3 regions of the Clostridium sp. DMHC 10 genome follow, and region 3 is predicted to be linked to each of the others. Evidence: riboswitches for the same ligand, from Rfam matches in the RefSeq annotation. Region 3 holds a riboswitch; each other region holds the start of a gene.
What was found. Region 3 has a riboswitch for S-adenosylmethionine ahead of AGR56_RS10590 (nitrogenase component 1). Riboswitches for the same ligand answer to the same signal wherever they lie in the genome.
Positions count from the first base shown of each region.

Region 1: it holds a riboswitch for S-adenosylmethionine, as region 3 does, so the genes downstream of both, metA (homoserine O-succinyltransferase) here and AGR56_RS10590 (nitrogenase component 1) in region 3, are expected to answer to the same signal.
Region 2: it holds a riboswitch for S-adenosylmethionine, as region 3 does, so the genes downstream of both, metH (methionine synthase) here and AGR56_RS10590 (nitrogenase component 1) in region 3, are expected to answer to the same signal.

Region 1 covers NZ_LGVB01000015.1:1,603,086-1,613,286, forward strand. Annotated here, with positions in the region: gene AGR56_RS09795 (2-isopropylmalate synthase) at 233-1,783, opposite strand; gene metA (homoserine O-succinyltransferase) at 1,945-2,856, opposite strand; SAM riboswitch class I at 2,953-3,062, opposite strand; gene AGR56_RS09805 (aromatic acid exporter family protein) at 3,241-4,137, shown strand; partial or broken gene AGR56_RS09810 (DUF1848 domain-containing protein) at 4,298-5,039, opposite strand; gene AGR56_RS22725 (hypothetical protein) at 5,248-5,379, opposite strand; gene AGR56_RS09815 (hypothetical protein) at 5,458-5,970, opposite strand; gene AGR56_RS22730 (hypothetical protein) at 6,037-6,165, opposite strand; partial or broken gene AGR56_RS09820 (IS256 family transposase) at 6,292-6,447, opposite strand; gene AGR56_RS09825 (M56 family metallopeptidase) at 6,568-8,118, opposite strand; gene AGR56_RS09830 (BlaI/MecI/CopY family transcriptional regulator) at 8,134-8,508, opposite strand; gene AGR56_RS09835 (DEAD/DEAH box helicase family protein) at 8,805-10,201, opposite strand, start outside.
Region 2 covers NZ_LGVB01000015.1:1,935,515-1,945,715, reverse strand. Annotated here, with positions in the region: gene AGR56_RS11450 (SpoVR family protein) at 1-1,053, opposite strand, end outside; partial or broken gene yhbH (sporulation protein YhbH) at 999-2,181, opposite strand; partial or broken gene AGR56_RS11440 (PrkA family serine protein kinase) at 2,186-4,110, opposite strand; SAM riboswitch class I at 4,275-4,399, shown strand; partial or broken gene metH (methionine synthase) at 4,541-8,168, shown strand; gene AGR56_RS11430 (DUF4097 family beta strand repeat-containing protein) at 8,197-9,174, opposite strand; gene AGR56_RS11425 (DUF1700 domain-containing protein) at 9,181-9,753, opposite strand; gene AGR56_RS11420 (PadR family transcriptional regulator) at 9,746-10,069, opposite strand.
Region 3 covers NZ_LGVB01000015.1:1,757,303-1,767,503, forward strand. Annotated here, with positions in the region: partial or broken gene AGR56_RS19520 (sulfide/dihydroorotate dehydrogenase-like FAD/NAD-binding protein) at 1-749, shown strand, start outside; gene AGR56_RS10560 (acetyl-CoA C-acetyltransferase) at 924-2,105, opposite strand; gene AGR56_RS10565 (FAD-dependent oxidoreductase) at 2,285-3,562, shown strand; gene AGR56_RS10570 (ABC transporter permease) at 4,070-5,020, shown strand; gene AGR56_RS10575 (ABC transporter permease) at 5,026-5,877, shown strand; gene AGR56_RS10580 (ABC transporter ATP-binding protein) at 5,882-6,868, shown strand; gene AGR56_RS10585 (oligopeptide/dipeptide ABC transporter ATP-binding protein) at 6,868-7,848, shown strand; SAM riboswitch class I at 8,017-8,125, shown strand; gene AGR56_RS10590 (nitrogenase component 1) at 8,295-9,776, shown strand; gene AGR56_RS10595 (nitrogenase component 1) at 9,760-10,201, shown strand, end outside.

The DNA of each region.
Region 1 (10,201 bases), 150 kb from region 3:
ATACTTTCTTGAAAGTCATACAATTGTACTTATTTTAAAAAATATAATTTTTGTTTTTGCCAGAAAGAGTTTTTATATAATATAGGTATAATTTGATTTTATCTCCCCTATATTTCATTGATAATCAAATGATAAAAATTATCAATGAAGCTCAAAAAATATTTAATTCTTTTTGGCATACTATAAAATAAAAGTCCAAGAAAAATCGTTCCTCTTGAACTTTTTTGAATTCCTATACAGTTTCGCTCGTTTCTTTGCCAATTATAACGCTATTTATTGCATTTACAAAAGCATATGCACTGGCCCTTACCACATCAGTATCCACAGCCTTAGCAGTGTATTCTTTACCATTATAGTTCACTTGGATAGCAACTTTACCAAGTGCCTCTTTACCTTTAGAAACACTTTTTATTTTATATTCTCTAAGTTCTATATTTATCTTTATAACGTCTCTTATAGCGGTATAAACTGCATCTACTGGTCCATTACCTACTCCTTCACCTTTATAAACGCTGTCCTTTTTTCTTATTTTAACGGTAGCTCTTGAAAATAAAATATTGCTTACAACTTCTATGTCTATTAATTCATAAAGTTTATTTTTGAATTTTAAAAATTCATTGCCTTGTTCGCTATTTTCTTCAAGATTTTTTTCTATAAGATATAAAAGGTCATAAGAATATATCTCTTTTTTCTTATTAGCAAGTTCAAGAAAATTTTTGAATAAGTTTTTGAATTCTTTATTGCTGAACTTATCAAAGCCAATTTTAGCTAGGCCTTTTTTAAACGCACTTTCTCCTGAGCGTGAAGTTAAAACAAGTTCTGAATTTTCTATACCAATATCTTCAGGATGTATTATTTCATATGTATTTTCTGAATTTGTAATTTCCGTCATTCTTAAATTTGAATAATGTGCAAAAGCATTGCTGCCGGTTATAGGTTTATTAACTTGTATATCTATTCCCATAAGATAACTAACAAGTTTTGATGTATTACTTATTTCGTTTGTAGCTATATTTGTATAAGCATTATAATATTTTTTATGAAGTTTAATAGCCATTGCAACTTCTTCTAAAGCTGTATTTCCAGCTCTTTCTCCAATTCCATTTATAGTACATTCTATTTTATCTGCACCATTTTTGATTGCAATTAAGGAATTTGCCGTTGCAAGGCCTAAATCGTTATGACAATGAACACTTAAAATTATATCTTTATCTAAGTTCTTGAGTCTATAATTTATTTTATTTATCATTTCTCCATATTCATCAGGAACCATAACACTCACAGTATCCGGAATGTTTATTATATTAGCTCCAGCTTCAACAACAAGTTTAATTTTTCCCCAAAGGCTTTCGAAATCCTGTCTTGAAGCATCTGTAAATGAATATTGAACTTTAGGTAATATTGATTTTGCGTATTTTATAGCATCAATATTTTGCATAAATATCTGTTCCTTATTTTTTCCATCATATAAATCAGATGATCCTAAAACAATATGAATTATTGGATCATAAGAATTTTTTATGCAATTATATACTTCGTCAATATCACGTCTTATAGCTCTTGATGGAACAGAAATTGTAGTTTTAGTACCAACCTTTTGAGCTATAGCTTTAGTAATTTCTAAATCATTATGCGATAAGGATGGAAAACTCGTTTCTATTATGTCAACTTTCATCTTTTGAAGTTGATATGCAATCTTTAGTTGCTCATTTATATTAAGCTTAGCACCCGGAATTTTTTCACCATCTCTCAAGGTCGTATCCATGATCAATATTTTCTTCATAATACTTTTACCTCCATCATATATAGCTTTTGCATATTCGTCTATAAAACAAAACCTCATCTCAAACCAGAGACGAGGTTATAATCCCGCTACCATTTAAAAAGATAACTAATTGTATATACTTATGATAATATTTATAGTCACACATGTCAATAGCTATTTTATTTTTTAATCTCATATGGAGTTTCTTGGTATACATAATAGTTAAGCCAATTTGAAAAAAGTAAATTCGCATGCCCTCTCCACGTAACAAGAGGTTTTTTTGACGGATCATCATCTTCAAAATAATTTTTAGGTGGTTTAATATCCAAACCTAAATCTAAATCCCTTACATACTCATCATTTAAAGTATTTTTATCATACTCAGAATGCCCCATTACAAATATTTGCTTCCCTTTTTTATTTGAAACTATATAAACACCAGCTTCATTCGATTCCGCAAGAATTTGAAGATTTGGATTTTCCTCTATATCCTCTTTTTTAACAGTAGTATGTCTAGAATGAGGAGCGTAAAATTTATCATCAAAACCTCTTGTAAGTTTAACATGTTCCTTTGTTACAGTATGATTAAATACTCCAAACAATTTTTCAGGAAGTTCATATTTTTTTATTCCATAATGATAATACAACCCAGCTTGAGCACCCCAACATATATGAATTGTAGATGTTACATTTGTATTAGTCCATTCAAATATTTCGCAAAGTTCTTTCCAGTAATCTACATCTTCAAATTTCATTGTTTCAACTGGTGCACCAGTTATTATCATTCCATCAAATTTTTCATTTTTGATTTCGCTAAACTTTTTATAAAACATTAAAAGGTGCTCTTGAGATGTATTTTGTGAGGCATGTGTCTCTGTATGAATAAATGTTGGATTCACCTGAAGCGGAGAATTACCAATTAATCTTAAAATTTGAGTTTCAGTAACAATCTTTTTAGGCATTAAATTTAAAATTAAAATATTAAGTGGTCGTATATCTTGATGATAAGCCCTATTTTCATGCATAAAGAATATATTTTCATTTTCCAGAGTTTGAGCTGCTGGAAGATTATCAGGTATTTTTATTGGCATATATGTCACCGTCCTATATATAAAATTAAAACATAAAAAATCCGTTTTCAAACAAGAAAAACGGATTATAAGTATCAAAAATACTCAAAACTGTTTTTCTTATCTTTCAAAACATAAGTTTTGCAGGAATTAACACCGTACATTGAAATGATAATGCCGGTTGTTAGGTTTCATTGGGCCAGTCCCTCCACCATTCTAGATAAGAATTAACCATATTACTTTTATATTATAGTTGTTTGTTTGTTAAATTGCAATATTTTTAATTAAGTTTACAATAAATTGCATTTACATAATAAGTATTATGTAAATTAATATCCCTACTTTGAATATTTTGCTTAACTATACTATAATATTAAGGTATTTTAAATTTTATGAGGTGATTAAATGAAACCTATTGGGATGAGAAATATAAAAACTGCTCTATCTGTATTTTTATGTGTTTTAGTATCTAGATTACTAAAGATGGAATACCCATTTTATGCTGCTATAGCCGCTGTAATATCAATGAGTTCCTCCGTTACTGATTCCTATATTGCTGGAAGAAACAGAATGTTTGGAACTTTCGTAGGTGCTATGATAGGTCTTTTATTTTCGCTTGTTTTACCTGGAAATATATTATTATGCGGTGTAGGTATTATAATTATCATCTACATATGTAATATATTAAATTGGAATAAATCCATAAGTATTGCATGCATAGTTTTTACTGCTATAATGACAAATTTAAATGGCAGAAATCCTTTTTCATACAGCTTTAATAGGCTTTTAGATACTCTGCTTGGTATCACCATTGCATTAGCAGTAAATTATATTTTTATACCTCCTAAATATGTGGGTAAAATAATACATCAATGTAATACTGTAATAGATCATCTATTTATAATATTCGGCAAAAACACTATTTATAATGAAGAAATAAATTTAAAAGAGTACAGTGACAAATTAAATAAATTAGAAAACTATATAACTACCTACAGCAAAGAAATAAGATTTTCTAAGGAAACTGCAATAAAAATAGATAATATAAAAAGTATGATAACTCAATTTAACAAAGCTTATTACTCTTTAAATATATTAAATTCATTAAAACATAGTAAAAATTTAAATAAGGACAATGCAGCAAAAATAGAAGCCATATTTAATAAAAAAGTCCCCTCACATGAAGGCACCTATACGGATGAACTTATTGTATATAATTATCATGTAGGCGAATTATTAAATATATTGGAATCTTTGATTGAGAATAATATAACCAAGGATGAATTTATTATGAAAATATAAAAAAATCTCCACATACATAAATAAGCTATGTGGAGATTTTTTAAAGTACTTACTTTTAAAATTTTTATTGAATTAATATTTTAGTTAACATTGATTTGTATTTACATAATAATTGTTATGTAAATAGTAGTGCACCTGCTTTTAATAAAGATAAAATTAACTATTTAAACAAACTCATCTGTTGAGTAAATTCTTTTATAGATTTCATTTTTCTAATAGTTATTTTTTCATCACCTCTTAAATTTCCTACTAACATAGGTGAATTAGGATTATGCTTTAGCCAATTATCTTGGACTAATTGATTATTAAAATTTGCATAGCAGTATAGACAATGATGTTTGCAAGTATTATACTGTTCAATATCTACACTTTTTACACACCCGCATACTTCCCTTTGTGTATCATCTTTTTTTACATCTATCTGTCTTTTTATATAAATCTAAAAAACTTATAACACACTTATCTGTGTATCCTGCAAGCTGCTTACAAAACTTTTCAAACCGCTCATAATGGTATTCTTTAGTATAAAAGTCATTTAGTAATATGGGGTCATATCTCCATATTACTTTCTCCTTTCCTATCCTACTGGAAAGTTCTTTGAAGGTTTTTATAATATCCTTCTTTGCTCTTGTTCCCTTCTCCACGTCATTTCTATATGCTGTTATAGTAAATTGAAAATAATATTTGAAATCTTTTATTTCATCCAATCTTTCTAACATTGGTTTTGCATCCTTTGTCCAAAATACAAAACAATCTACAGTTTTAGGTGTAAGTTCTATTTTACTTACTTGTTTTGCGTTAAATGGATTTACTACATATACAAATCCGTCTTTAATCCTATTAAAAAACCATTTACTATAAAATGCTGGTATGTCAGTTCTCCTGCTTACACTAACAATCATTCCATCTAACCCCTCCCTATAATTTATATGGTCTTTATTAGTCTAATTTAATAGATTTTAAGATGAATGAAGTATTATCTAGATACTTTTATATTCTAAATAATTTTTTATTATTATAAATTATACCATTGTTAATTTGCTCCTTATACTTTAACAAATCTACATCCAAGCTATCTATTTCCATTACCATCTGACTGTATATAATTCATCATGCAAATCTGTTAATAAATTTTTTTGCATATTCTTTCTCATATGATTCAGGCAAAACTGATTCTATATTGCTATAAATCTTATTTATCATACCTTCTAACTGAATTTTTTCTTCATTAAACTTATCCAATTATATCCCTCCATTAAATACGGCTAAAGAACCACTTCATTATATATTTCCTTTAAGCTTTTATTTATGTCAGCTAATTTACACTGCATTTCTAGTAAAAGTTTGCATCGGTGCAACTGCCTCTTCTATATGCTTAGCCAATTCCTTTTCATCTAGTTCTTCATTATAATTTTCTACAGCATTTACTGCAGCATCTGATATCTTTTTTATTTCATCTTTAATGTTCTTAATCAATTCATTTTCAGAATTTATTAATGATACATGTAACTCCTCAATAGCTTTATATCCATCGTTCTTAACTTTAATCAATTCGTTTCTAATATTATTTACTTTTTTTTCAATATCTTTTAACCCAATGTCAAGGGCAGCAAGAGATATACTTATGTTATCCTTGCTTAATTGTCCTGTTAAATTCACAGCCTTTTGAATATACTTAAGTAATTTTCCTCTTCCTGCCTCCACACTTAAAAATTCTGACATACATTCCTCAATCTCTAAAAATCCTGTGTTTTCTATAGGCAAAATTGGACCTTTTACACTTTCATTATTTTGTGCCCTTTTATAATTTAATGCCCCTTTGGCTGATACCATGAATATTCGAGGGTTTTCAAATACTTCTCCCAGCAGATGCTCCTTGGCATAATCTATTATCTTTTGCTAAGCTTCTTCGGTATTAATCCTATCTTTAAAGTTAATTACAAAAATATTTTTTTTTATATCTTCAGCTATTATTCTATCTTTTAAAAGACTCATTTCTGATTCGGTTAATATCTGTTGTGCTGACAATAATAATATTGCTACATCCTAAAAAAGTGGTCCGAAAAAGAATTGAAACAAAAGAACATGATAAAATAAATGATTTAAAATCTAAAACAATTGTCACTTGTAGACATTCCCTTGGCATAAAGAGAATCTTCCTAGATGTTCATCCATATCAGCTTCAAGTATATTTTCTAGAACATCTTTGACTAATCTTTGGATTAGTCCGTTTTTACCCATAACGTCATCGATAGTTTTACATTTTTTTATTTCTGCTTTGTAATCAAAATCTTCATCAGTTGGTTTCATGATAAATATTACTCCTATATTTTTATAGTATATTGTTCCAAAACTACCAACCCATTATACAAAAAAACAGTAGATATTAGTTTGTTATTCACAAACTAAATCTACTTTCCCCTTTTAAGGCTAATTTCTATAAATACTTCCGTCCTTTGCAATAAATAAATTATCTATAGTTCCTGTTCCGCCATTCTTTTTCATTGACTGACTAGTTAAACGAACACTATAATATTTCTTTCCATTTTTAGTTATAGAATTAAAGACAGTAGCAGCTATATCACCATTAGAAAAATTAGAATATCCATCACCACTTGGACCATTTGAAACAGTAGTTATTTTATTGTTTGATCCTAACTCATAATTTATAGCTGCAATTGCTGCTTCTTCAGACGTATAATTATCTTCTTGACTAGAATTGTTAGCTGTACTTTTATTACTTGTACTAGCTGCTTGCGTATTAGAACTGTTTTTTGTTGATACATTTACATTCTGTTTTTGAGTATTCTGTACAGTATTTGTATTAGTTTGATTTTTAGTAGAAGAATTGCTACTATCTAGTGCTGCAGTAGTATTATTTTTTTGATCTTTATTAGTAGTTTTTACATGAGCGACTTTATTTGTACTAACCTTAGATTGTGCAGCTTTATTATTGCTTGTATTTAAAATTTTTGCATTAGTTAAAATACTGCCACCTATAATGCATGCAGCAACTACTCCAACTAATGTTCCAATTAATGTTCTCTTTTTAAATTTAGTAATCATAATAATTCTCCTTTTTATTTCAGATTTACTTACCATCGGAACTTCCCACGGCTTTACATCAAAAGACGAAACAAGTGATGTTAAATTAATAATTGTATCACCATATTTTTTATGATTGTTACTCTTTATATAACTTAATGCTTTGGCATCGCAGGCTATTTCAGAATCTTGCCTTAGTCTTTTAAATGAAAAGTACAATATTGGATTAAACCAATGGATAAGATTTAATAATGTAATTAGCCAATTTACAAAAGTATCTTTGCGCCTAAAATGTGTAAGTTCGTGAATAATTATATATTTTACTTCTTCATTGGTTAATTTGTGAGTCATGTATTTGGGTATTAATATAACAGGTTTAATTAAGCCTATTATGCACGGTGTCTTTACACTATTAGATTTTTTTATCTGTATATTGCATCTTACTTTCATTGCTTTCTTGCACTGCTTTAAAGTGTCACAAATTTCAACTTCTCTAAATGATTCCTCTGACTTAACTTTAAAACAAAATATTGTGTATATGCATAATAGATATATAGCACCAATCGCTAGAACAGCAATCCATATTATGCTTAATATATGCAAAATATTTTGATTACTATCTTGATTAAAACTATTATTAACATTAATTTTTGTATAAATATAAGCTGGATTATTTGTAATCTGCGTATTGCTTGTATTTATAATGTTGCTTGTGATATTTTTATCAATATTTACAGTATTATAGATGCTAAATGGACTGCTTAATGAATACGGTAATAGCAATCTAATTATAATAATAAACCATATATAATAGTGCCAAGCTGGACTAAGTTTATTTTTTAATAATAATTTTATAAGCCATATAATAATAGCTGCTACTGTAGCCATAACCGATAACTTAATTGTCTGAAGAAATAAAGAAAAAACTATATACATATCTTATCATTTCCTTTACTTCATATTTTCATCTAATATTTTTTTTAATTCTGATATTTCGTCTTTGCTTAATTTCTGTTTTTTTAAAAAGTTTGAGACAAATAAATTAACAGATCCTTGATATATTTTATTTATAAATGATTCTGTCTCTAAATTCATCATTTCATCCTCTGTAACAGCTGGTAAATATTGATAGTTTTTCTTTTCTTTTATTACATCAATAGCCCCTTTTTTTACTAATCTGCTTATAAGCGTATGAACTGTCTTAGGACTCCAATCACAATTTTCATTAAGCCCTTCTATAATTTCTGAAAAAGTAGCAGGATGCTGATTCCATAAAACTTGCATAATACGCCATTCGGCATCTGATATTTTAGGTGAATTTTTCAAATATACCCCTCCTTACCTACAAATGTAATCCACGTTTATAGATTACACTTGTAGGACATTTTTGTCAATAGTTAAAAGGAAAAATAAACAAATTAATCCCAATCTATTCAAAAAGAATAACTAAAAAATAACGACCATTCAAGTTTTCGAATGATCATTTATTTTTTCTTACACCATATAATTTACCACTTATTTATTTTCTACTAGAAATACCGCCAACATTACAAATATTTCCATTCCAGCCGTTGTCATGCCAAGGAACTCTAATGGATATATGCTGCGCCATAATATTCCCCCTATATACCTTCAATAAATTTGTTAAAATCATCTGCTTTTTTGAATACAACTTTATTGCCTAGTGCCGCAAAGTGCTTACCACCACATTCTATCTTCTTATTTTCTCTTTCTCTTAGTTCTTCTGCTAAAATATTTCCTTTTGTTTCTACTACAAAATAAAATTTTTCTACATTTTCTTTTTCTATTAATACAGCCCAATCTGGATTATAGTTTCCTAAAGGCGTTGGAATTTTAAACCAATCTGGCAATTTAACATACATTTTTACACTTTCATTATTTTCAAATCTTCTAGCAAACTCTGCCTCTACTTCTGAATCATAGATAATATAATTATAAATTGATCTATCACTTGCTATCATGTTCTTTGATAAGTATCCACTTAACTCCTCGGTTTCAAATAACTCTTGAGCATAGTACTTATCATTACCTATTTTTTCATATTTAATACCGTCAACTATCATTAACCTCATTTTTCTTTTTATAATGCTAGCCACTTCATCCATGAACTGCTGAGGATTCTTTTTAAAATCATCTAATCTCTCTGATTTTTTAAGTATTTCTACTATGGTTCTCCTAGTCAAATTAGTTTGATTTTGCAAAAATGTTATTATATCTGGCAGTACAAAGTTTCGCTCCTCTATATCAATGCTGTATCTGTTATTTTCTTCTGTTACAGTTCCAGATTTAGTTATATCTATTGCTGCTTTTGAGTAAACTAACTTAGCCTTATTAACCTTAATATTATTCTTTATTTCCTCTGCACATTCACATATAAGTTTATTAGAATCAAATTCAACTGAATATGTTGTTTTATATTTTATTCTATCCCATAATTCTTTAAATTCTGAGCTCAAATATCTCATTTTATTTAGCTTTACTTGTTTTTTATCTTCTGCATTTTTTATATTTAAGTTTCCAGAAAGCTTTTTTAGCTTAGAAATTATTTCAGTTTCTATTGCTTTAAACTCTTCAGGTATATCTACTTTTTGTTCCTTTAAATCACTTCTCAGCTTATCAGTTATCTTTCCTTTATCATCTATGTATTTACATTTTTTTAGATGATCAAATATTTTTTCAGAACGTTCTTGTTCTAAATAATTAGCCTCTCCATCTTTTGATATTACAATGTTTGCAAAGCTGTGTTCTTCAACAACTCCAAATCTAATACCTTCATCTTCTTCATATTCATTTTGAAGTCTTCTAGCAAATTCTTCATAGCTCTCATTTGCCATTACAGTTAAGGTATTTACAGAAAAACCATATACCCTTTCGCCTTCTTGATTTACTGCTAATCTAAGTCCTCTACCTATCTCCTGTCTTTTTTTCATTTCAGACTTTGTTTCATTTAATGTACATATCTGGAATACGTTAGGATTATCCCATCCTTCCCTTAAAG
Region 2 (10,201 bases), 180 kb from region 3:
AAATGATTCATCTCTTTCAATTTTTCTTACTTCAAAAATTTTATCTCTTCCATATCTCCTTTCAATATCCTTCAAAAGCATAAATCCAAGATAGTATGGATTTAACGAACCAAAAAGTGGAGCAATTACATCATTATGCCTCTTTATAAATTCAAGATGAAGCCCTGTCGGAAGATCAAGTTCATTTAATATGGTATAATGCCAAAAACTTGCCCATCCTTCGTTCATTATTTTAGTTTCAATTTGCGGTATAAAATAAAAAGTTTCTTTCCTCACAATTTCTATTATATTTCTTTCCCACTCTTCAAGATGAGCATGATTTTGAATAAAATAAACAACATCATCTTCTGGTTCAATAGGAATTTTATTTAGATCAGGTTCTTTAGCTTCTCTTATAGGTTCATATTGGTTTCTATTTTCAATTTTTTTATTAAAATCATTTATAATATTCCTTTTAATTTGGCTATCAGATAACCTTTTAACTCCTACTACCCTTGAGGTTTGATATCTTATCGCATGAGCTGCATCTAAAATATGTTCTACTCTAGCATTTCCTATAGATGGATCATTTATATATCCCCTTATTATATCAGCATCATTTTTAAACATTTGTATGGTATAACTAGCATCAGTCCCCATAGCAAAAAGCCTATTGTTTTTAAAAAAATCATTATGACCATAAACATGTGCCATCGTTAATATTTGAAGTAAAAGTGTGTTTTCCTTCATTAAATATGCAAGGCACGGATCTGAGTTTATTACCATTTCGTAAGGAAGTCCAACAAGGTCATAATTATACAGTGTCTTTTGTTTTTCATATGCTTTTCCAAAGCTCCAATGTGGATACCTTGACGGCATTCCAGTATAAGTTTCATAAGAAAGCATATCATTATAACTTACAATTTCAAATTCTTGTTCATAATAATCAAGCCCTTCCTCTTGTACTTTTTTCTCAATCTTTTCATTCCACTGTTCTAAATCCTTCAAAGTATAATTTTCTATGACTCTCCCTCCTTCAAATCCTTTATAAGCATTGCTTTTAATACTGGCCATAAATCTTCTTTATTTTTTATTGTTGAAGATATAAAATTATTTTTATTCATATTTGAATCAAGTTTATATTTCATAGTTCCAGAATAGGTATATGGTAAAATTTCAGCATAACCTACCATGTTACATACATTACAAAGATCATTAAAAGCTTTTAAAGCCCTTTCATCATCCTCTGTAAAATTGTCACCATCGCTTACATAAAAACCATATATATTCCAAAGCTCTGTATTATATCTTTCTTCTATTATTTGAAGTGCCTTATTTATCCCGCTTGATATATACGTTCCTCCAGACTCTACCTTATGAAAAAAATCATTTTCATTTACTTCATGCCCAACTGTAGAATGAGATATAAAAGTTATTTCAACACTTACATATTTAAGTCTTATAAATCTTGACAATATAAAAAAGAAGGAACGGGCAAGATATTTTTTTGTTGTATCCATTGAACCAGAACAATCCATAATACACATTATAGCCGCATTACATTCCTTTTTAGGTTTTTCTTTTATTCTGTGATACCTTAAATCCTCTTCTCTAAATGGAAATCTATCCTTCTCCTTGCTCTCATCTAATTCCGCCTCACGTATGGCTCTTTTCCTCCCCTGCTCTCTCTTTAATTTTTCAACTACAGTTTTCTTTTTTGCAAGTCTTGGCCTTATGCCATACTTTTGATAACCTGCCATTTTCTTCGAGCTTTCTGTAACTATTTCGGAATACTTTTTCTTATCAAGATTAGGCAAATTAATATCTTCAATTAAGTAGTTTATTACATCTTCTATGGTAACTTCCGTTTCATATATGTCTTCTCCTTCTTCGTTACCTGCTCCACCTTTTCCCTTACCAGCTTTTACTCTTTCTTTTCCAAGACTGTCTCCTTTTTTTCACTTCCATCTCCACTGCCTACCGCTGGAGAATTTTTTCCATATATAAATTCATATTCTTTAAGTCCTCTTATTGGTATCTTAATTTTTTTGTTTGCACCTTCGCCTATGATACTTCTTCTGATAAAATATCAGCCAAGTTTTCCTTAATAGCTTTCTCAACAAGCTCTCTATGCCTTCTTCTATCTCCTATGGTTCTATCATGATCCGTTGGATTGATATTGTAATCTCTAAATATTGCCATACCATCAATCCTTCCACAAATTATTGGCTGCATACTTTAAAATTACATCACAGCAGGAATCACAATATCCATTTCTTTTCATTTCTTCAACCATTGAATCGTATTTTTCATTTTGTTCTTTATCTCTAACTCTAGATTTAGTTATAATCCTTGAAAGGTCTTTTACAGATGCCGTGAGCTTCTTTTCTATGGCTTCTTTAAGAGGTTCATATGCATCATATGCTATATTTCCACCATTTCTTACAACATAAAACATATAGGAAGTTACATCCATTCTAAATCCTTTTGCAGAACTTTCTGAAATTCCAATTTGCTCTTCTATAGAACGCATGAACTTTTCATCTGGATTAAGTTCTTCACCTGTGGACTTATCCTTTATTTTATTCTTATTTACGAATGCTTCTGCATTATCAAGATAATTATTAAACAAAGTTTCTGCCTGCTCTCTGTAACTTTGTATAAATGCTTTTGTTATTTCTTTTTCAAGTACCTTATTATATTCTTTTCTTATTACATTTTGAACAAATCCAAGATATTTCTTTCTTTCATCTTCGGATATATCAAGTTCCTTTACAGATTTTATAATACTCTCCATTATGCTTAAAGGATTTATGCAGTCATATTCAGAACTAGAAAGTGCATTATCTATTGCTTTTACTATAAATCTTGTAGATATTCCATTCATTCCTTCCATTATTCCAGCTTCTTCTCTAAGTTCATTTATATCAACCTTCTTAGTTGTTCCATTTTCTACTATGTCTTCACCATTATATATTTTAAGCTTTGTTATAATATCAACTTTAGAGGAAGGCTTAAGTCTTGAAAGTATTGCAAACATAGCTGCTGTGCTCAAAGTATGAGGAGCTATATGCGCTGTAAAATTACTCTTTTTAAGTATCTTTTCATAAATTTTTATTTCTTCATTAAGTTCAAGACAATACGGAACTTCAATTTTTACTATTCTATCAAGTATAGCTTCATTTGTATGATCAGATTTAAACTTATTCCATTCTGCCTCATTTGAGTGAGCTATAATAAGCCCATCAAAATATATCATTGCACCTTTTCCTGGCGATGGTATAGATTTTTCCTGAGTAGCAGTTATTATTGTGTGAAGATATTCAACATCATTCTTAAATACTTCTATAAACTCTACCATACCCCTATTTCCAACGTTGAAAGCTCCATTTAAGGAGAATATCCTTGGATCGTCCTCTGAATATAAATCCATTTTTGATATATCTATGGAACCAGTTAAAATTGAAGTATCCTGATTGTTAGGATCTACTGGTGGAACTACACCAATACCTTTTCTTGATCTTATTGAAAAGCCACTGGTTGTAATTGGAAATTTTTCGTATTCACCCTTATAGTCATGTGTAAGTCTATACTTACAAACAGGACACAAATCTCCTTCTATTTCTATACCAAGTTCTTTTTCAAATTCTCCCCTTAAATGCTTAGGTATAAGATGCAGCGGTTCTTCTCTCATAGGACATCCTTTAAGACTGTAAACAGGCTGCGAAGCTTCAAGTGCTTTTTTTATAGCTTCAACTAATGATGATTTTCCTGCTCCAACAGGTCCAACAAGATAAAGTACCTGCCTTGCCTCTTCCCCTTTCATTGAGGAAGCATTGAAATAATTTACAAGTTTCATTATAACTTTATCTATTCCAAAAAAGTCATCTTTAAAAAAAGTTGTATTTCTTTATAGGTTCGTTCCCATATATTTTTCTTGTCCTTGGATTTTCTTCTGGTTTTAATACTTCAAATCCTTTTTCCTTTATAATGTCATATATCCTTTTATGTGCAAGCTTACAAACATCGGGATTTTTTTTTAACTATATCAAGATATTCAAGAAATGTACCTTCAAATTTAATCTTATTTGAGTTTTCCCTATCATTCTTTATTATCTCTTTAAAATCCATAAACGCACCTCCTAATGGCAATTTAAAATTACAAGCCATAAAATATAATCTTCATACAAAATATATATTTTTTTTTTCATATTTATATTCATAAACTTTACAAAATAAAATTTTATTGACATTTACAATCTTAACTAATATAATAAAGTAAAATTTTAATTACAATCTTATCAAGAGAGGCTGAGGGACTGGCCCTTCGAAGCCCGGCAACCAGTACTTATACATGTAGTATATGGTGCTAATTCCAGCAGCTAGGTAAGTTTTATACTTATAGGCTGATAGATGAGAATAATCCTTAGAGTAATTACTCGAGATTTTTCTCGGGTTTTTGTTATGTGAGGATTTAAGATTTTCTGTCAAAACAAAAAAATTATTCAAAACCGCGCACTGTGAATTGTGTATTGTGAACTGATATAAAGGGGGCTAATAAATGAATTCAAATATAGTAGACTTACTAAACAAGAAAATTCTTGTGCTTGATGGTGCTATGGGAACGTGTATTCAAGGCTTTAACCTTAATGAACATGACTTTTGCGGATCTCTTCACTGCCATATAAATCAAAAGGGCAACAACGACATTTTAAATCTTACAAATCCAGAGGTAATAAAAGCTATTCACAATAAATACCTTGAAGCTGGGGCTGACATCATTGAAACCAATACTTTCAATGGAAACAGAATATCTCAAAGTGATTACAACATGGAAGGTAAAATATACGAAATCAATTTTACTGGAGCTAAACTTGCAAAGGAAGCTGTTGATGCCTTCACTAAAAAAACTCCAGGAAAACCTCGTTTTGCAGCTGGTTCTATTGGTCCTACAAACAGAACCTTATCCATGTCACCAGACGTTGAAAATCCCGGTTTTAGAAATGTAAATTTTGATGATCTTGTTTTAGCATACAGCGAACAAATTGAAGGTCTTATAGACGGTGGTGTAGATTTACTTCTTATAGAAACTATATTCGATGCTTTAAATGCAAGAGCCGCTATATTGGCTGCCGAAAGCGTATTTGAAAAAAAATCTCGTGTCCTTCCTATTATAATATCTGGAACTGTAGCGGATAAAAGTGGAAGAATTCTTTCTGGTCAAACACTTGAAGCTTTTGCAGAAAGCATGAAAAATGAGCATGTGATTGCCATAGGCCTTAACTGTTCCTTTGGTGCAAAAGAACTCGTACCTTTTATAAAGCAACTTTCTGATACTCAAGATAAATATATATCTTTTTATCCAAATGCTGGGCTTCCAAATTCACTTGGAGAATATGAAGAACTTCCAGAACAAACAGCTTCTCTTGTTAAAAGGCTTGCACTAGACGGAAACATCAATATTGTTGGAGGCTGCTGTGGTACCACCCCTAATCACATTAAAGCCATAAGTAATGCTGTTGATGGCATAAAACCAAGAAAAATTCCTAAATTAGAACCAGAAACAATTTACTGCGGTCTTGAAGCTGTAAGAATAAACAAGGAAAGTAACTTTGTAAATGTAGGTGAAAGAACAAATGTAGCAGGTTCAGCAAAATTTGCAAGGCTTATAAGGGAGAAGAATTATGAGGAAGCCTTATCTGTAGCAAAACATCAAGTTGAAAATGGGGCTCAGATAATAGATGTAAATTTTGATGATGCTCTTTTAGATGCTACGGTTGAGATGGAAACATTTTTACGTCTCATTGCAAGTGACCCTGAAATTTCAAAGGTTCCAGTAATGATAGATTCCTCCAATTTTGAGGTTTTGGAAACTGGTCTTAAATCAATTCAAGGTAAAGCAATTGTAAACTCTATAAGTCTTAAGGTTGGAGAAAAAAGATTTTTAGAGGAAGCAAAAATAATTAAAAACTTTGGCGCTGGTGTTGTAGTTATGGCGTTTGACGAAAATGGTCAAGCCGAGACCTTTGAAAGAAAAATAGAAATTTGCAAAAGAGCTTATGAACTCCTAACTAAAAAAATAAACTTTCCATCAGAAAAATATTATTTTTGATCCTAATATCTTAGCTATTGCAACAGGAATAGAAGACCATGATAACTACGCTGTAAATTATATAAAAGCTGTAAAATGGATAAAAGAAAATTTACCTTATGCAAAAGTAAGCGGAGGCGTAAGCAATCTTTCCTTTTCTTTTAGAGGAAATAATGTAATAAGAAAAGCTATGCACTCAGTTTTCCTATATCACGCGATAAATGCAGGAATGGACATGGGAATAGTAAACCCTGGAATGATTGATCTTTATGATGATATAGACAAAGAGCTTTTATCTAAAGTTGAAGCTGTAATACTAAATAAAAAACATAATGCCTCTGAAGAACTCCTCGAATTTGCCCAAGATTACAAAAGTTCGGAAAAAACTAAAAATAAAACTGAAGATGTATGGAGATCTAAAAATTCCAGTGAAAGACTAAGCCATGCTTTAGTTAAAGGAAATGTAGAATTTATAGCTGAAGATATAGAAGATGCAAGAAAAGAATACAAAAGTGCTTTAGAGATTATAGAAGGCCCTCTAATGGATGGAATGAAAAAGGTTGGAGCGCTATTTGGTGAAGGAAAAATGTTTTTACCTCAGGTTGTTAAAAGCGCTAGAGTTATGAAAAAAGCAGTTGAATGCTTACTTCCATATATAAACGCTGAAAAAGGCAGCAGCACCAGTGCGGGAAAAATTGTATTTGCAACTGTAAAAGGTGATGTCCATGACATAGGAAAAAATATAGTTTCTGTAGTGCTTTCCTGCAACAATTTTGAGGTTATAGACCTTGGTGTCATGGTACCATGCGAAACTATACTTGAAACTGCCATAAAGGAAAAAGCAGATATAATAGCCTTGAGTGGTTTAATAACACCGTCCCTAAATGAAATGAGTCATGTTGCAGAAGAAATGAAACGTCAAGGCTTAAATATTCCTCTTATAGTTGGCGGCGCAGCAACTTCAAAAACTCATACAGCTTTAAAAATCGCAACTAAATATGAAAAAGTAATTTATAGTACAGATGCTTCCAATGCAGTAGAGGTTACTAAAAACCTTATGAGTTCTAAAAGTGAAAACTATATAACTAAAATTCACAAAGAATATGATGATATACGCAAAACATTTTCTGAGCACAAAGCAAACCTTATAACTTTAGAAAAGGCAAGAAAAAATAAATTTAATATTGATTGGAAAAAAACTGAAATTAAAACTCCAAACTTCATTGGTATAAAAAAGATTATAAATTTTCCTTTAAAGGAACTTAGAAAATATATAGATTGGACTTTTTTCTTTACAGCTTGGGATATGAAAATGGTTTATCCTAAAATATTAGAGGATCCAAAATACGGAGCTGAAGCAAAAAAACTTCTATATGATGCTAATAAAATGTTAGATTTGTTTGAAAATGAAAATATAATAAGTGCAAATGGTGTCCTTGGAATCTTTCCTGCAAATTCAATTGGTGACGACATTGAAGTATATCATAACCAAAAAACTGTAATCTTTAATATGCTTCGCCAGCAGCAAATATTGAAAGACAATTATTTCAAATCACTTTCAGATTACATCGCTCCAAAAGAAAGTGGAATAAAGGATTATATCGGTGGATTTATTGTAACTACTGGTATTGGTGCAAAGGAATACTCTGAACAATTAAAGAATAATGGTGATGAATACGGCGCTGCCATGGTAAAAATATTATGCGATAGGCTTGCAGAAGCTTTTTCTGAGATACTTCACCTTGAAGTTAGAAAGTCTTACTTTGGATACGCACCAGAAGAAAACTTATCTCTTCCAGATTTGCTTAAAGGAGCTTACAGAGGAATTCGTCCTGCTTTTGGATATCCTTGTCTCAATAATCATGCTGAAAAAGCAAAATTATTTCAGCTGCTTTACGAAGAAGGAGATATTGGAGTTAACTTAACTGAAAATTACATGATGGATCCAGTTTCAAGTACTTGCGGACTGTACTTTGCAAATAAAGAAGCTAAATACTTTACAATAAATAAAATTGGAAGAGACCAATTAGAAGATTATGCCGATAGAAGCCAAAAAGATATTAAAGAATTAGAAAAACTATTTAATACTTTAATATAAAATCAAGGAAAGCTATTTTTAGCTTTCCTTAATTGCTTTTAATATTGTTTATTTCTATACTACCGGCACTATCCTTTAATTGAATCATATTATTACTTTTTCCTACCTCTCCCTTTGCCGTTTTTTCACCGAATTCACCATTTATATTTATACTAGAAAAATCGCTTTTTATACTTCCAGCACTTGCTTCTGCATCTAACTTGAATGCTGAAGCTTTAGGAAGTGTCAGTTTTATTCGTCCAGCAGAGGCTGAAAAATCAACATTATTATTAAATTTATCGTATTGAATCTCTGTATTACCTGCAGAGTTTGATCCCTCTATATCACCAGTAAACTTTGTAATTTGAATTTTTCCTGCTGATGCCCTTAAATTTGAACTCCTAGTTTTTAAATTGTCTGCATTTAAATTTCCAGCCGAATTCTTATATGTGAAGGTAGTTGCTGACACATTTTTCATTTGTAATTTACCTGCACTAAGTTTACAATCCAAGTTTTTAAGCTCATATCCGTTTATATTCACATCTCCTGCTGAAGATACTACCTTTAGACTATTTTTATATGAAGTCGGTAAACTTATATTTGCAACTATATCCGAGCTATAGTTTAAGAAAAAACCCATATGTTTTTTAGTTAATTCCACATATAAAGTTTTACCTTCCTTATAGCATTTAAGTTCTGGTTCTGTATAAGCATTACTTGCAGTTATTTCTCCATCTACTTTTACCTTAATACTATTTGTACCTTCATTATTAAATTTTATATCGCCAGAATAAAAATCAATTGATATTTCATCTATTCCATCAAGATCCATACTTTTACTAGCGTGATAATTATAACTGTTACCAGCTAGCTGAAAAAGACCATGCCCTCCAAGCTTATCATTAGTAGTAAATGAAAAATTCCCAAAAGAAAAAAATGTTAAAGCTGCTATACCATATGATACTAACATTACTCCAAGCAAGCACAAAACAACTTTTTTTACATTAAAATTATTCTTAAAATCCATAACCTCCTACTCCCCCTTTATTGTTTTTATATTCCACTTAACGTACTTAACTGTAATTCCCATAAAAAACTTCACAAGATAAAACATTCCTATACAAAACAAAATTCCTAACGCAGTTGTTCCTATACCCACAAAAAATATTGATATGTCAGGGATACCATTAGGCGTACTAACAAGTCCAGGAAATATTGGTCTTAATATAGTACAAATAGTTGTAACAACTCCAGCTACTAAAACACCAATGGCTCCACAACACATTCCGATAAGTGCCCCTAATATTCCAAGATACGGTCCTAAAATGAATACAAGGTTAAAAAATACTAATGCAATAAAAATTCCTATAGATCCTCCAACTGACTGATTTGAATTAACTTTACTATTATCATCTGTATTTCTATATTGAGCAGCTATGTCCCTTGGACTTCCAAGTTCCTTTATAAGCTCATCTTCAGTTTTACCGCTTTCCATCCCAATTCTAAAATGTTCTTCATAATCGTAAAGAATTTCTTCCCTTTCATCATTACCAAAATCGCTTAAATAATGTCTCAAGGCATCCATAAATTCTTCCCTTTTACTCATCAATATCAGCCTCCTTTAAAATATTATTAACCTTCTCAACAAAGTTTTCCCATTCATCTGTAAGCTTTTTTCTCGTTTCCTTCCCAAGTTCAGTTAATCTATAATACTTTCTAGGAGGTCCTTCTGTAGACTCCTGCAAATATGTTGTAAAATAGCCTTCTTTGCTTAATCTTCTTAAAATAGGATAAATAGTTCCATCTGAAATCTCTATGTCCTTGGATATTTCATTTACTAACTCATATCCATAACAATCTTTCTTATCCAATACCGCGAGTACACAAAGTTCCAGGATTCCCTTTTTTAACTGCGTATTCATAATCATTACTCTCCTTGTTTATTTTGTACAACTATAATATATCACTTAGTAGTGTATAATGCAAGATACCAAGTGATACTTTTTACTACAGACGACTTAAAGATTATAAATATCCAGGTTATCCTTACAAAC
Region 3 (10,201 bases):
ATTACTTATATTAACAATACTTGCAAAACATAAATTAGTACAGGATTTATCTTCTCCTGGCAGCTATGTATTTTTGAGAAACCCATCAAAAAAACTTTTATTATGATGCTCCTATATCCGTAATGGAGGCAAATACAAAAGAAAATTCTCTGAAATTAGCCATAGAGATAAAAGGAATAAAAACTAAAACTATAAATGAACTAAACGAAAAAGATAATATTTTGGTTAGAGGGCCTTATTGGAATGGAGTATTAGGAATAAAGAGCATCAATTCCCTAAAGGATGGGTGCGCATTAATTGTGGCAAGAGGCATAGGAGAAGCCCCTATGGTTCCTGTTATGAAAAAACTTTATTCAAATGGCAACAAAATACTAATAATAATTGATAGTGCTAATATAAACGATAATTTTGTAAAAGAATACCTTGAAAAATGCGATGCCGAAATCTTCTACTGTAACATGCTTACTAAAGGAGAGCTCCCCTATGAGTTTTCTACTCTTTTATCAGAATGTATAAAAAATAAAAAAGTCAATCTAATTCATATATCAGGTCCAGACATACTAATAAATAGAGTTTTAAACAAAATAGATGACGACATAAAGGTTTCTTCTTGCAATAATGCCAAAATGTGCTGCAGTGAGGGAGTGTGTGGAACATGCGGTGTACGTTATAGCGGGCATAAATTAAAAAAACTTTGCAAGGTTCAGATAGATCCTAGATATTTATTTAAGGATAGAAGATATGTTTAGAAAGCTTAAAATAATTGATGCATTTTTTGTATAAGTTGGATTTTATGTTAGTGAAGGGTTTTAACTTGCCTTGCTTGTTAAAAGCCTTCACTTTTTAACTAATAAATATAAAATATTACTCGTAAAATTTTGAAACTTATATTTTTAAACGTTTAGCTTATTTATATATCATAATTAGAGCATACTTTCTACTATTAAAGAGGTTCCCTGTCCCCCACCTATACATAAAGTGGCAAGACCTTTCTTAGCATTTCTATTTTTCATTGCATACAAGAGGGTGACTAGTATTCTTGCTCCAGATGCTCCAATTGGATGACCTAAAGCAGTTGTTCCGCCATTTACATTTACCTTGCTCATATCAAATTTCAAGTCTCTTGCTACAGCCACACATTGTGCAACAAAGGCTTCGTTTGCTTCTATAAGATCTAAATCATCTACGGTTAAATTAGCTTTTTCTAGTGCCTCTTTGGTTGAATAAAATGGTGCATAGCCCATTATAGCAGGATCTAAACCAACTGATGCATAAGATATTATTTTAGCTAATGGTTTAATTCCTAATTCTTTTGCTTTATCGGCACTCATAACAACTAATGCTGCAGCACCATCATTTAAACCAGAAGCATTACCAGCAGTAACAGTTCCAGCCTTTTTAAATGCAGGCTTTAGCTTTGTAAGATTTTCAAGAGTAGTTCCAAATCTAGGCTGTTCATCTGTATCAACTACAATTTCTCCTTTTCTAGTTTTTACAGTAACTGGCACTATTTCTTCTTTAAATATCCCATTCTTTATGGATTTTTCCGCTTTTTGTTGTGATTCTAATGCAAATTTATCCTGTTCTTCTCTTGATATTTTCCATTGTTCAGCAATATTCTCAGCTGTTATTCCCATATGATAATCATTAAAAGCATCCCATAATCCATCCTTAACCATTTCATCTACTAACTTAACGTCACCCATTTTGTTTCCCCATCTTGCAGTTTCAACTAAATATGGAGCTCTACTCATATTCTCCATTCCACCAGCAATAACTACATCTACATCTTCTGCTTTAATCATTTGAGCTGCTAAGCTTACAGCTCTTAACCCCGAACCGCAAACCTTGTTAATTGTAAAAGCAGGAATGTGTATTGGTAATTCAGCCTTTACAGCCGCTTGCCTTGCAGTATTTTGTCCAAGCCCTGCTTGAAGAACATTTCCAAAAACAACTTCATTTACATCTGATGGTTTTATTCCTGCTCTCTTTACTGCTTCTTTCATTACTAGTGCCCCAAGTTCAACTGCTGTTACATCCTTGAACGCTTTCCCAAATGATCCTATAGGTGTTCTTGCCGCACCTGCTATTACTACTTCTCTCATATTTTTCCTCCTTAGTATTAATTAATTTTATCAAATTTTAGTTTTTTCGTATTACCGTATTTTATACATTGCAAAAATTTAAAGTTATAAAAGTTGGAACAAAAATATATGTTTAAAATATCATAATAATAAGTGACATCTATTAATAAACAATTAATATTTATGGGGGTAATTTTTGTATGAAGGTAATTATTATTGGAGCTGGATGGGCAGGTAGTGCTGCTGCAATTACAGCAAAAAAAGCTGGTGCAGACGTAACAATATATGAAAAAACAGATATGGTTTTAGGGCTCGGCAATGTTGGTGGAATTATGAGAAACAATGGGCGTTTTACTGCTGCTGAAGAACTTATAGCTTTAGGCGCTGGTGATTTAATAAACATAACAGATGCTGATTCAAGACATAAAAATATAGATTTTCCTGGTCACAAGCATGCCTGGCTTTATGATGTAAATATAATAGAAGCAGATATAAGAAATTATCTTATCAATATGGGAATAAAAATAAATTTAGTTAAAAGAGTTGTAGACATTAAAAAAAGTGGCAAAACCATAAAAGGAATTTTTCTATCAGATGGTACTTATGTTGAAGGAGATGTTTTTATTGAAGCTACAGGCTCTACGGGACCAATGGGCAATTGTTTGAGATATGGTAATGGTTGTTCTATGTGTGTATTAAGATGTCCTTCTTTTGGCCCACGTATAAGCCTAAGTCAAAGAGCTGGAATTGATGATATCAAAGGTGAAAGAGAAGACGGCTCCTTTGGTGCTTTTAGTGGTTCATGCAAACTTGCAAAAGAAAGCTTATCTCCAGATATTGTAAAGGAACTTGACGATAAAGGTGTGGTTGTTCTTAAAATTCCACCTGAAGATATTAATCTTGATAAATTAAAGCTTAAAGTATGTCAGCAGTACGCTCTTAAAGAATTCGCTGAGAACGTAATACTTCTTGATACAGGACATGCAAAGCTTATGACTTCTTTTTATCCTCTAGAAAAATTGAGAAAAATACCTGGGCTTGAAAAAGTTAAATATGTAGATCCTTATGCAGGTGGAAAAGGAAATTCTATAAGATATTTATCTGTTGCACCTAGAACAGATGACATGAGGGTTAAAGGATTAGATAATTTATTTTGCGGTGGAGAGAAAAGCGGACTTTTCGTAGGTCATACTGAAGCCATTTGCACTGGAAGTCTTGCTGGATGTAATGCCGTAAGACATGTATTAAATATGCCTCAATTAATCTTGCCAAAGCAAACTGCAATTGGAGATATTATTTCTTATGCAAATTATAAACTTTTAACGGAAGATGGCATAAAAACTAGATATACCTTTGCAGGTTCAGAATACTTTAAGAGGATGCAGGAAACTGGCTTGTATACAACAGATATAGATAAAATAAAAACTAGAATAGAAAACTTAGGTTTAACAGGTATATTTGACAAGAAATTAGTTTAAATAAAAGTTTTAAAAAAATGGGGCTGTCGTACTAAATATAAAAAATTGCAAACTAATTAAAGTGAAGGGTTTGACATAGCTTTGCTTGTCAAAGGTGAAGGGTTTTTGCCACGGCAAAAGGTTAATCATGACCACCGGCTAAGCCGGTGGTTTGCTCAGCCCTGTAAGGGCATATTACTGGCTGGGCTAAAAGCCCTCTGAATGGTCCGCCACCCGCATACTTTTCCGTGCAGTCGCTAAAGCGACTATTTTTTGTTCTTCTTTACTTTTTCACATAAGTGAAAAAGTTAGTTTTTTAATGAGCAGGGCGAATTAAAACCCTTCACTCAGCTCGACAAATTCCAGTTTATCAGGATAAATTTGGAGATTGCAATTTTAAAGTTTCAAGTTGTCTATCTATAGTATTTTAAAATGTTAAATAAAATTAATAAATCTAAGGGTCAAATTCTTAAAGTTCTAATTTTTTAAGAGTTTGACCTAAGGTCTATATATGAAAGGGGATATAAAATGGGAAGATATATTCTTAAAAGAATAGTACAGGCTGTACCGCTGCTATTAATTATTTCAATAATATGCTTTACGCTTATACAATTAGCACCATATAATGCAGTAGATGCTATGACAAATCCTAAAATGTCAAAGAAAGCAATAGAACTAATTAAAATAAAGTATGGCTATGATAAGCCAGCATATATACAATACTTATATTGGCTTAAAGGGGTACTTACAGGACAATTTGGGTATTCGATAGTTACTCACGAAAGTATTTTTAATGATTTAGCTTCGAGGATACCAGCCACAATGATTTTGGTATTACCGTCATACATATGTGCGCTTATCTTATCAATAGTTTTAGGACTTATGGCAGGATTAAATAAAAATAACTGGGCGGATAAAATAATAGATGGATTTTGTTCTATAGGTATATCTATACCAACTTTTTGGTTTGCAATGATTTTGGTTTTTGTATTTGGATATAGACTTGGAATTTTACCTATACTCGGAATGCACACTATAGGGATGAATTCTACAACTGATTTTTTAAAACATTTTATAATGCCATTTATTGTGCTTACATTTGCATTTATGCCAGAAAACACAAGGTATGTCCGTTCTTCTACTATTGGGCAACTTTCAGAAGATTATGTTATGGTGCAGGAAGCTTTTGGGGCAAGCAAATTTGAAATACTGTTTAAACATGTTTTAAAAAATGTACTTCTTCCTATTATAACTAAACTTGGAATGGCACTTCCTATGCTCATAACAGGTGGTGTTATAACAGAAACAGTATTTGGTTGGCCAGGTGTTGGACCATATTTTATTAAGGCAATTCAAGGATTAGACTACCCTGTTGTTATGGCAGTTATGGTTTTATCGTCTACACTTGTTATACTTGGAAACCTCATTTCTGACATACTTTATGTTGTAATAGATCCTAGGATTAAGAGTATGAGGTGATGAAAATGAAAAATAGAAGAATGGAAAATGTAAAAGCAGAACTTAGACATAATAAGGTGGCTTTGTTTTCAATATTATTTCTTATATTTATAGCACTGATATCAGTATTTGCATTTTTATATCCATATAACCCCAACAAGACAAATGTAAGTATAATGCTTCAGGCACCATCTTTAGCACATCCCTTTGGAACAGATGAACTAGGAAGGGATTATCTTGCAAGGGCAATTTATGGCGGAAGAGTATCGCTTTTAGTTGGAATTTTGGCTATGGTTATTTCAACTTCAATAGGCGTGCTTGTAGGTACTTTAAGTGGATACTTTGGTGGCAAAATAGATAATTTATTAATGAGAATGGTTGATATAATATCGTCAATACCTTGGATGATTTTAGTTACTGTTATAAGCATTTTTTTAAAGCCTGGTTTTAAAACCATAATAATTGTAATTGGATTTTTTACGTGGATGGAAATATCTAGACTTGTTCGTGCGGAAACCTTGTCTGTTAAGGAAAGAGAATATGTTTTATATGCAGTATCTACAGGGGAAGTTTCAATGAATATAATAATGAAACACATTATTCCCTCAGTTTTTCCAACCATAATAGTGGCAGCAACAACAGGAATTGCAAATGCAATAATGACGGAATCATCACTTAGCTTTCTTGGAATAGGAATACAACAGCCTATGTCATCTTGGGGAAGCTTACTTCAAAATGCACAAAGCAATCTTCAAAATGCACCATACATGGCAATTTTACCTGGAATATTAATTGTTTTGACTGTTTACTCCTTCAATAAGCTTGGCGATGTTTTAAGAGTATTTGTAGAACCTAAAACTGCATCAGATAGGAAGTGATAATATGGAAGATAATATACTGCTTGAGGTTAAAGATTTAAAGACTAATTTTTACAACAAAGGTGAGAAAATTGAGGCAGTTAGAGGGATAAGTTTTAAAATCAAGGATGGAGAAATTTTAGGCATTGTTGGTGAATCAGGAAGTGGTAAAAGCGTTGCAATGAAATCTATACTTGGAATCGTTCCTAAAAATGCAAAAATTGAAAGTGGAGAAATATTTTTTGAAGGTAAGGATATATTGAAATTATCTGGTAAGGAAAAGCAAAGGATTAAAGGAAATGATATATCAATGATTTTTCAGGATCCTATGACAGCGTTAAATCCTTTAATAACAATAGGAAAGCATCTTGAAGAGGTTATTTTAAGATACAATAAAATTACAAAAGAAGAGGCAAGGAAAAAGGCTGTTGATATCTTAAATTTGGTTGGAATACCAATGGCAGAAAAAAGGTTAAATCAATATCCTCACGAATTTAGTGGAGGAATGAGACAAAGAGTTTTAATAGCTATGGCACTTTCGTCTGAGCCTAAGCTTTTAATAGCAGATGAACCCACAACAGCATTGGATGTTACGATTCAATCTCAAATACTAAATCTTTTGAAGGGACTTAAAGAAAAGAAAAATATGTCTATTGTCCTTATAACCCATGATCTGGGCGTTGTAGCAAGTCTTTGCAGCAGAATAATTGTTATGTATGCAGGAATGATAATGGAAGAAGGGCTCACAGAAGATATATTTTATAAACCGGCACATCCTTATACAAAAGCACTCTTGAACTCAATTCCTAAGGTTGATGAAGATGAAAAGAGAAGACTCGAACCTATTAAGGGAACAGCACCTTCACTTTTAGCTCCTCCTAAAGGATGTCCTTTTGCTGAAAGATGTTCTTTTGCAGCTGATAAATGTTTTGGAGAAATACCTGAGTATAAAAGTATTTCGGAAACTCAAAAAGCACGATGCTTCTTATTAGAGGAAGGAGGAAAGTTATAATGAGTGAAATAGAAAAGAAGTTAATAGAAGTTAACAATTTAAAAAAGTACTTTCCTGTGAAGGGTGCTTTTGGAGTAAATAAAAATAAGTATGTTAAGGCTGTAGATGATGTTAGTTTTTATATTAAAAAAGGAGAAACTTTTGGACTTGTTGGCGAATCAGGCTGTGGAAAATCCACACTTGGAAGAACAATTACAAGGTTATATGACGTAACAGATGGAAAAGTAATTTTTGATGGCAAGGATATAGCAAGATTAAGTAAAAAAGAACTTAAGCCATATCACAAAAGAATGCAAGTTATATTTCAAGATCCATATTCTTCACTTAATCCATATATGAATGTCTCGGAAATAATTGATGAACCTATGGCCATTCATTCAAATTTGTCTAAGAGTGAAAGAATGGACAAAATTGAGGAACTTCTTAAGAAAGTTGGAATGAAGAAGTCGGATATGGACAAATTTCCACATGAGTTTAGTGGTGGACAACGTCAGAGAATAGGAATAGCAAGAGCATTATCTATAGAACCTGAGTTTGTTTTGTGTGATGAACCAATTTCTGCGCTTGATGTCTCCATTCAAGCACAGGTTGTAAATATGCTTGAGGATTTTCAAAGAGATATGGGGCTTACTTATCTTTTTGTGGCACATGATCTATCTATGGTAAAGCATATATCTAATAGAATTGGGGTAATGTATTTAGGAAAAATAATTGAAATATCAGAAAGTAGAGAGCTTTATAAAAATCCACTGCATCCCTATACTAAAGCACTTTTATCTTCTATACCTGTGCCAGATCCTAAAAAGGCAAGTGCAGCGATGCAGAAAGTAATAGAAGGAGAACTTCCAAGTCCAATGGATGTTCCAACAGGATGTAGATTTAGGACAAGATGCCCGTATGCAACTCCAATATGCAGCGAGAAAGAACCAGAAATGAAGGAAGTAGATAAAGGACATATGGTGGCGTGTCATGTGGTTTAAAAAATGTTTATAAAGATTTATGTTATTAATGCAATCACTTAAAATGAAGTTTGGAAAATAAACCAAAGAATGTATTGACATAAAATATAAAGATGATATAATATAAATCATATAATAAATATTATTCATATTTGAGTTATAGGAATATAAATTGAATAAAACATTTAAATCTTATCAAGAGAGGTGGAGGGACTGGCCCTGTGAAACCCAACAACCAACATTTTTCATTTGAATGTATGGTGTTAATTCCTGCAAACTAAGTTTTGAGAGATAAGAGGATAATTAAGTTAACATAGTTGTGCAAAAATCCTCTTAAAGTTTTTTAAGAGGATTTTTTATATGAAATTTTGTAGTTGACTAGAAAAACTAGAGGCTATATTTACTCTTTTAAATAGAGTAGATATAGCCTTTTTAATTTTTATTTATACATTAAAGGAGGAAATTTGATGAGTAAAATCAACCTAAATGCTCAAGCTGTTGAAGTAAGAGAAAATCGCCTTGGTTCAATTACTGGATTTAAAGGTACAGCGGGGCAGCTTGTAAAACTTGGTCAGTGTGGAAAGTTAAAAGACAGCGCACGAAGCTTTAGTCAGTGTATGGGATGCAGTTCTGGAAATGCGTTTTGCCAGCTTTCTATGATAAAGGATGCGGCAATTATTAATCATGCACCTGTAGGATGTATGGGAGATTCTTTTGGATTCAATTTTGTATATAGGGTAGGTCAAATGGAAAGGAAACTTCCAAGAGCAATGGGAAGATATTTTAGTACAAATCTTACTGAGAAAGATACAATTTTTGGTGCAACTCAAAAGCTAGAAGAGACTATTAGAGATGTTTACAAAAGGGTTAAACCGAATGCAATATTTGTAACAACTTCTTGTGCCTCTGCAATAATTGGAGATGATATAGAAAGTGTAACTGATGAGTTAACAGAAGAACTTGGAATACCTGTTGTGGCATGTTTTTGTGAAGGTTTCAGATCAAAAATATGGACATCTGGATTTGATTCAGCGTATCATTCTATCGTTAGAAAAATAGTTAAACCTCCAAAGAAAAAGACAAATAAGGTAAATATAATAAATTTCTGGGGAAGTCACATTTTTGATGACTTGCTTAAAGAGCTTGGGTATGAAGCAAAATACATTGTGCCATTTTCAACGGTTGCTGAACTAGAAAATATATCTGAGTCGGCAGCAACGATACAAATATGTACTACACTTGGAACATATCTAGGAGCCGCATTAGAACAAGTATATGGTGTCCCAGAGATAAAATCTCCACCAGCTTATGGAATTTTAGGTACGGATAATTGGCTTAGAGAACTTGGAAAAGTACTTCATAGAGAAGAGAAAATAGAAGAATATATATCAAATGAACGTGCAAAAATTGTTCCTAAAGTTGAGGAATATCGTAAAAGGCTTAAAGGGAAAACTGCATATATTACAGCGGGTGCTGCTCATGGTCATGCACTCATAGCACTTTTAAGAGAACTTGGCTTAAATGTTCAAGGTGCAGCAATATTTCATCATGATCCTGTATTTGACAATGATGATCCAAAATCTGATGCACTTGCGCATGATGTTAATACTTATGGAGATATACCAAATTACAATGTTTGCAACAAGCAGGCATATGAATTAGTTAATATATTGAATAGAGTAAGACCTGACATAATGATTGCAAGACATGGAGGTATGACACTTTGGGGAGCAAAACTTGGGGTTCCCACGCTTTTGATTGGTGATGAGCAGTTTGGCTTTGGCTATCAAGGGGTAATAAATTATGCTGAAAGAATTATAGAAACTATAGATAATAAAGAATTTGTAACTAATCTTGCAAAGCATAGTACAATGCCATATACAAAATGGTGGCTTGAGCAGGATCCATTTACTTTTCTTGGAGGTGATACAAGTGTCGAACATTATTGAACAACCTAGATTTTCTTGTGCGCTTGGAGCACAGCAGACTGTAGTTGCGATAAAAAGAGCTGTACCTGTTTTGCACTCTGGTCCTGGGTGCAGTGGAAAGGTAAGCGGACTTATAGGACAGGGAGAAGGATATGCAGGAGGAAATACTATACCGTGTACAAATGCCAGTGAAACAGAAATAGTTTTTGGAGGAGAACAGAAACTTAGAAGTGTTATTGATGGAGCTTTTAAGGTGATTGATGCTGATCTTTATGTGGTACTTACAGGTTGTACATCCGATATAGTAGGTGATGATATAGAAACTGTAGTTTCAGATTATCAGAAAAACGGTAACCCAATTGTAGGTATAGAAACTGGCGGCTTTAAAAGTAACAACTATATAAGCCATGAGTTAGTAGTAAACGCAATTATAGATCAATATGTTG